Regions from separate parts of the Candidatus Clostridium radicumherbarum genome, predicted to be linked through region 2. Evidence: a T-box and tRNA genes for the amino acid it is inferred to sense, from the RefSeq annotation. Region 2 holds a T-box; the other holds one or more tRNA genes.

Region 1 (3,425 bases), on a different contig from region 2:
TTGGTCAACTGCTGCTATTGAAAATACTTGGATAAAAGAAGTACTGTTTTCTGATTTAGAAACAATAAATGTTCCTACTTTAATTATCCATGGTACTCATGATAAGGTTGTTCCATTTGAACTAGGCGAAATACAAAATAAGAGCATTAAAAATTCAAAACTTATACCATTTGAATATAGTGGTCATGCAACATTCTATGACCAGCGTGACAAATTCAACGAAGAAATAGTCAAGTTTATTCAAGAATAAATTATTTATGGATACCGTATTATTCAGAAAAAAATGAGTAATTACGGTGTTTTTATTTATAAAATTAAGGAGCTGATAAAGTGAAGCAGCTATGGCAACCTGTAAAGATTATAGGAATAAAAGAACGGAGGAAGTCCTGAGATACTCAACTAATGGAAGTTTACAAGGTGAATTAAAGCTAGATGATGGAAGGTTAATTAGTGCAGAGCAAAGGAAAAAGGTCTTTGCCTGTGTAAAGGATATTTCACTCTATACGGGATATGAAGCAGAGTATATAAGAGATTTATTGCAATTTTAACTGGTAATGGATATGTTGAAATTAAAAGTACAGACGTTGCTGTTAAATTAACAGGAGTTACTTTAGAGCCTATTAAACTTGATGATCTAAAACCAGCCTTAAAGAATGAAGCTTCTGATGGAATATACTTAATAGGATATGACTTAGCACCAGGTACTTATAAAGTAGAAGTAACAGATACAACAACAAAAAAGGGATATGTAGAAAGGTCAAAAAGTGTAGCAATGGGTCTAGATGATATTATTGCAAACGAAATTCAGCAAGGACCAGGATATGTAAAAATAGTTAAAGGTGATTTTGCGGTTAGATTACAGGGTGTAAAAATTACTCTTCAAAAATAATATAAATACATTTAAAAAGCTCTGATTACTCAGGGCTTTAATTTTTACTTTGACTACGAGCAAAATAAATCAGCACTATCAAATTTAAAATTAGATAGTGCCTTATTTAGGAAAATATTTTGGGCTAACAAATAATGTTAGCCCAAAATATTTTCATAAAAAGATAGAATAAATTGTCATTGACACACGAACAAACATTCTCGTATAATATAACCATTATGTCGCACTTGGAAGGTGAAAACATGAAAATCCTAGCTACACCTATAGATATGGTCTGTTGGTTCGAGAAATCAGGTTTACCGCATCCAGTTAGATTTAAACTCTTAGCTGATGATGAAAGCCAAGTAGTTATAAAAGTTGATAAAGTTAAATTTATAGACAAAGAAAAGATAGCCGGCAATGAAATGCTAATATTTAAGTGTGAGAGTGTATTTGGTAACCAACAAAAGATATTTGAATTAAAGTATGAGCTAAGGACTTGCAAGTGGATCCTTTGGAAAATATAAAGTGGATGGGGTTAATAAATGACAAATGGGGAAGTAAAAAAATCTTATTATGGATTGAAAGCATTTTTGATATTAAATGGTATTAATAGAAAAGAACGTGCCAAAACTATGAAGATTAGTACAAGAACTCTTAATAACAAATTGAATGGTTATTCTGATTTTACATTTGATGAAGTTATGATTTTTTGCAATAAATATAACAGTTGTAGTGATCTATTTTCAAAAAGTTCAAAATTTAAAATAACTAAAATAAAGGAGTAGAAATTATTTCTACTCCTTTTAAATTCCGGTTTTAAACATTCTGTCCGTTTTTTGTCCGGTATTAATTTTAAGAATATGGCAGGGGTACTAGGACTCGAACCTAGGCCAACGGTTTTGGAGACCGCTACTCTGCCAACTGAGCTATACCCCTAAGACAAGAAATATTATATAACATGATTAATAAAAAAGCAACAGTTTTTAAATATAATATTTTAAAATATATTTCAATAAGAAATTGTGGTAAAATGGTAATAGAAAATTGATGGAGAGGATAACATATGAGAAAGAATAAAAATTTGGCATTTTTGATACTAATATTTGGTGTTTTAGGGCTTGCTGCAACAGCATATTTTATAATAAATTCTTATTTTAAAGCTAAAAATATGGAGGCACTTTTGAAACCTGTGGCCATTGGCTTTATTCCGTTTTTTATATCCTTTGCGTTTTTAAGAATAGGAATAGATGGATTGATTAAAAAAAATAGCTAATTTACATTTCTAGAAAAATGCTAACATTCATAAAGAAATGAGAGGATATTATGCAGAATTTTGATATAGTTATAATAGGTGGAGGTCCTGCTGGGCTTTCAGCAGCTATAGCAGCAAAGGAGAAGGAAGTTCAAAAGGTATTACTAATAGAAAGAGAAAACGAACTTGGTGGAGCTTTAAATTATTCTATTCATTGTGGCTTTGAAAGAATTAAGGATAATAAGATTCTTACAGGACCGGAATTTGCACAAAACCTTATAGATAAAGCAAATAAACTTAATGTTTCTTATATATTAAATACTGAAGTAATTGATATTTCTAAGGACAAGATAATTACAGCAGTTAATGAAAATGGGATATTGGAAATTGGTGCAAAAACAATTATTCTAGCCCTTGGAGGAAGAGAAAAGCCGAAGGGGACTATTAATATTCAAGGAAAAAGCTGTGCTGGAATTTTTACTGCTGGAGCTGCTCAAAGATTTATCGTTAATGAAGGATATATGCCTGGAAAGCAAGTAGTTATTATTGGATCTGGGGATACTGGACTAATTGCTGCTCAGAGAATGGTCCTTGAAGGAGCTTCTATTAAATCAATAATTGAAAGCGCATTTTTTCCCAAAGGATCAAAGAAAAACATTGAGGATTGTATTAATGATTTAGATATTCCACTAAAACTTGGATATAAAGCTATAGATATAAGAGGTAAGGACAGAGTTGAAGGAGTAACTGTTATAAAAGTAGATAGTGACAATAAAGCTATTATTGGCACAGAAGAATATATACCTTGTAATACCGTAATTTTATCTATGGGTCTTCAACCTGAAAATGAACTACTAAAAAAGGTTGGTATTAATATTTCAAATTCAACAAATGGCACAGTAATTGATGAAGAACTTAACACAAATGTGGAAGGCATATTTGCCTGCGGCAATGTAATTAACATTCATAACACGGTAAAAAATGTAACAATAGAAGGCTATAAAGCAGGAGGAAATGCTGCAGATTATTGCACAGGTAAGACTTTTTCTGCAGATAGAATTGAAGTTTATGAAGGTGAAGGCATAAAATATGCCGTACCAAAATTTATTAATTTAGATAAATTGGATGAAAAGGTAAATATAAGCTTCAAAACTGATAAATTATATAAATCTTCCTCGGCAGTTTTATATATTAATAATAGAAAGATACAAGAAATATTTAAAGAAGAATTCTCTCCTGGTGAAATAGAAAACATGACATTAGAAAAAAAACATTTGAAAACAGATGAAGGAAAAATGAGTA
Region 2 (3,425 bases):
TGGGTAGCACTTGCCATGGCTAAACTAGGCTATGGGAATAAGGCCTGGAAGATTTATCACATGATAAATCCTATAAATCATACTAAATCCTATCTTGATTGTTTAAGATATAAGGTAGAACCTTATGTTATAACTGCAGACGTATATAACACGGTCGGCCATGAAGGCAGAGGCGGCTGGAGCTGGTATACTGGATCTTCCAGCTGGATGTACAGGGTTGGAATAGAAGGAATACTTGGACTTAAGCTTAAGGGTGATAAGGGCTTTACCATTGAGCCTTCTGTACCAAAGGAATGGAAGGAATATGAACTAAACTTTAAAAAAGACAATTGCAGCTATAACATCCTAGTTAAAAGAGGGGATAAAAATGAATTATATGTGGATGGAAAGCTAATAGAGCAGGAATTAATTCCACATTTTGAAGAAGGGGAACATAAAGTTGAAGTGATAATTAATTGACCCTAAAAGATTATAAAAACTAAATGCATTAAGAAGGCTGAAGCTGAAGTAATTAATATAATGTACTTTCAGGTTTCAGCCCTTTCTTTATATATTCAATGATTAAATAATTTTATATGTGGTATAGTTTACTTGCTTTTTCCAATAAATATAGAAAATTAACAATTTATCTATTGAATAGTGTATATATTATGTATAAAATAGTTATAAACTAAAATATTAAAATTTTCAAAAAATAAAAATTGGAGGGATTTTAATGACAGAGTTAAATCAAATTTACAAATGTGAGATATGTGGAAACATAGTTGAAGTGGTTCATCCTTCAGGCGGAACTTTATCCTGCTGCAATCAGCCAATGAAACTTTTGGTAGAGAACACCACTGAGGCAGCCCTAGAAAAACATATTCCAGTTATTGAAAAGGTAGATGACGGAGTAGTTGTTAAAATCGGTTCTGTAGAGCATCCAATGATAGAAACTCATTATATTGAATGGATTGAAGTTGTTACAGCTAATAAAGTTTATAGAAAATATTTAAAACCAGGTGAAAAGCCTGAGGCATATTTTAAGCTTGAAGAAGATGTTCTATTTGCAAGAGAATACTGTAATCTTCATGGTCTTTGGAAAAAATAATAGGTTATAAATTTTAAAAGATTGTCAAGATTACAATTGACAATCTTTTTATTTAGGCATATCATAAAGTAAATAATATATATTGCCGTTTAAAAAAGAAGTAAGTAGGCTTAAAAACAAATTTAAAGAGAGCTGTGTGGGTGAGATTACAGTAATTATGCTTAAGCTGAATGGGTCTTTTAGGTTGAAGATGAACCTTTAGTAGTCTTTCACGTTAGTCTTACGTTACAAAGGCAGGATATTTTTTGTATCTGTAATGAGGAAAGCATTGCTTTTAAATTAGGTGGTACCGCGTATATTACGCCCTATGGTTGAGAAACTATAGGGCGTTTTTTAAATTAAAAAATTAGAATTAATAAAGAATAAACTTTATGTAAAAAGTTATAAAAAGCTATATTATAAGCTACAATTTGTTGTGTGAAAACAAAGATAATTAATTTAAATTGAGGAGGTTTCTATTGTGGAAGAAAAAAGAAAAGTAATTTTTAGTGGAATTCAACCTTCAGGTGAGTTAACCTTAGGAAATTATATAGGAGCTGTTAAAAACTGGGTAAAGCTTCAAGATGATTATGACTGTTATTTTTGCATAGTTGATTTACATGCTATAACTGTTAAACAGGTACCAAAAGATTTAAGAACAAGAACCTTAGAAGTAATGGCAATATATATTGCTGCTGGAATAAATCCTGAGAAAAATACAATTTTTATTCAATCTCATGTTCCGGCACATAGTGAAGCAGCATGGTTATTAAATTGCAACACCTACATTGGTGAACTTAATCGAATGACACAGTTTAAAGATAAATCTCAAAGATATGGTGAATCTATATCGGCAGGCTTACTTAACTATCCTGTATTAATGGCAGCAGACATATTATTGTACCAAACCGATCTAGTACCAGTTGGAAGCGACCAAAAACAGCATCTTGAAATCGCAAGGGATATAGCACAAAGGTTTAATAATTCCTATAGTGAAACCTTTGTAATTCCAGAGGGTTATATAGCCAAAAATGGAGCTAAAATAATGAGTCTTCAGGATCCACTAAAGAAAATGTCTAAATCAGATGATAATCCTAATGGCTTCATTTTAATTATGGATCCTCCTGAGGTAATTAGAAGGAAAATAAGCAGAGCTGTAACAGACAGCATTGGAGTTGTTAAATACTGTGATGAGCAGCCTGGAGTCAAAAATTTAATTACAATTTTAAGCACAATTACAGGCGAAACAATTGAAGCTATTGAAAAGAAATACGAAGGCCAAGGCTATGCTCAGTTTAAAAAGGATGTAGCAGAAGCAATTGTAGATGAATTAGAACCAATTCAAATTAAGGTAAAAGAGCTGCTATCTAACAAGGAATACCTAGAAAGCATTTATAAAGCTGGAGCAGAAAAAGCTAATTATGTTGCAAGAAAAACCTTATCAAAAATGCAAAAGAAAATAGGCTTTATACCAGTAGCTAGGTAAAATAATATCTATCAGCTTAATCAAAATCTTTAAAGAAACCTTGGTAATATGGTTATTTAATCATATTGCCAAGGTTTTTTAATAGAAATTCAAAAATAATCTTTTTCAAGTTTTTTATTAGTAAATAATGTTGTTTTTATGATATACTTTTTAATGTATTATTTTTATAAAGTTGTATCTTAAGGAAAGATATTAGGGATACTAAGATAAGCATAATATTTTAAGAAAGGTAATTTTGTACATGGAAAATATCGATGAAAAAATTTATAAAAATAGGTGGATAATTCTTTTTAATGTGGTTTTGGTAACCTTTATGGCATGCTTGGATAGCAGCATTGTAAATGTAGCCTTACCTAAAATGTCTGAAAGGCTCAATGTAAGCATGGCATCCATTGAATGGGTTGTGACAAGCTATTTAATTGTCGTATCAGCAAGTATTTTAATTTTTGGAAGACTAGGAGATATTAAAGGCAAAATAAAGGTTTTTAAGTTTGGGATTATAGTATTTACCTTTGGTTCCTTAATGTGTGGAATAACAAGCTCCCTATCATTTTTAGTTGCAGCTAGGGTACTCCAAGGTATTGGAGCTGCAGCTACTATGTCAGCTAATCAAGGAATCATAACTCAAGTTTTCCCAAGTACCGAGAGGGGCAGGGCGTTAGGTATTTCAGGAACCTTTGTAGCCCTTGGAACTATGGTTGGTCCACCCCTTGGAGGCTTTATAGTATCAGCTTTTAGCTGGGAATATATATTTTTAATTAATGTGCCTATAGGTATAATAACCTTTATTATGGGACTTAAGATACTTCCAGGTAAAGGAAAGGCATTAGATGAAAAGTTAGATTTAAAAGGGGCAATATTCTTTGTTAT

What was found. The T-box of region 2 lies ahead of trpS (tryptophan--tRNA ligase). A T-box ahead of a tRNA ligase gene usually reads a tRNA of that ligase, here a tRNA-Trp.
Region 1: it has a tRNA-Trp gene. The T-box ahead of trpS (tryptophan--tRNA ligase) is inferred to sense a tRNA for this amino acid. The anticodon was not compared.

The regions. Positions count from the first base shown of each region.
Region 1 is NZ_JBJHZY010000001.1:818,783-822,207, forward strand. Features, by position in the region: gene ACJDUH_RS03935 (alpha/beta fold hydrolase) at 1-250, shown strand, start outside; gene ACJDUH_RS03940 (putative HNHc nuclease) at 342-548, shown strand; gene ACJDUH_RS03945 (hypothetical protein) at 1,132-1,395, shown strand; gene ACJDUH_RS03950 (hypothetical protein) at 1,414-1,656, shown strand; tRNA gene ACJDUH_RS03955 (tRNA-Trp) at 1,733-1,807, opposite strand; gene ACJDUH_RS03960 (hypothetical protein) at 1,935-2,144, shown strand; gene ACJDUH_RS03965 (NAD(P)/FAD-dependent oxidoreductase) at 2,195-3,425, shown strand, end outside.
Region 2 is NZ_JBJHZY010000002.1:210,520-213,944, reverse strand. Features, by position in the region: gene ACJDUH_RS10910 (glycoside hydrolase family 94 protein) at 1-459, shown strand, start outside; gene ACJDUH_RS10905 (desulfoferrodoxin) at 716-1,090, shown strand; T-box leader at 1,170-1,401, shown strand; gene trpS (tryptophan--tRNA ligase) at 1,551-2,555, shown strand; gene ACJDUH_RS10895 (MFS transporter) at 2,797-3,425, shown strand, end outside.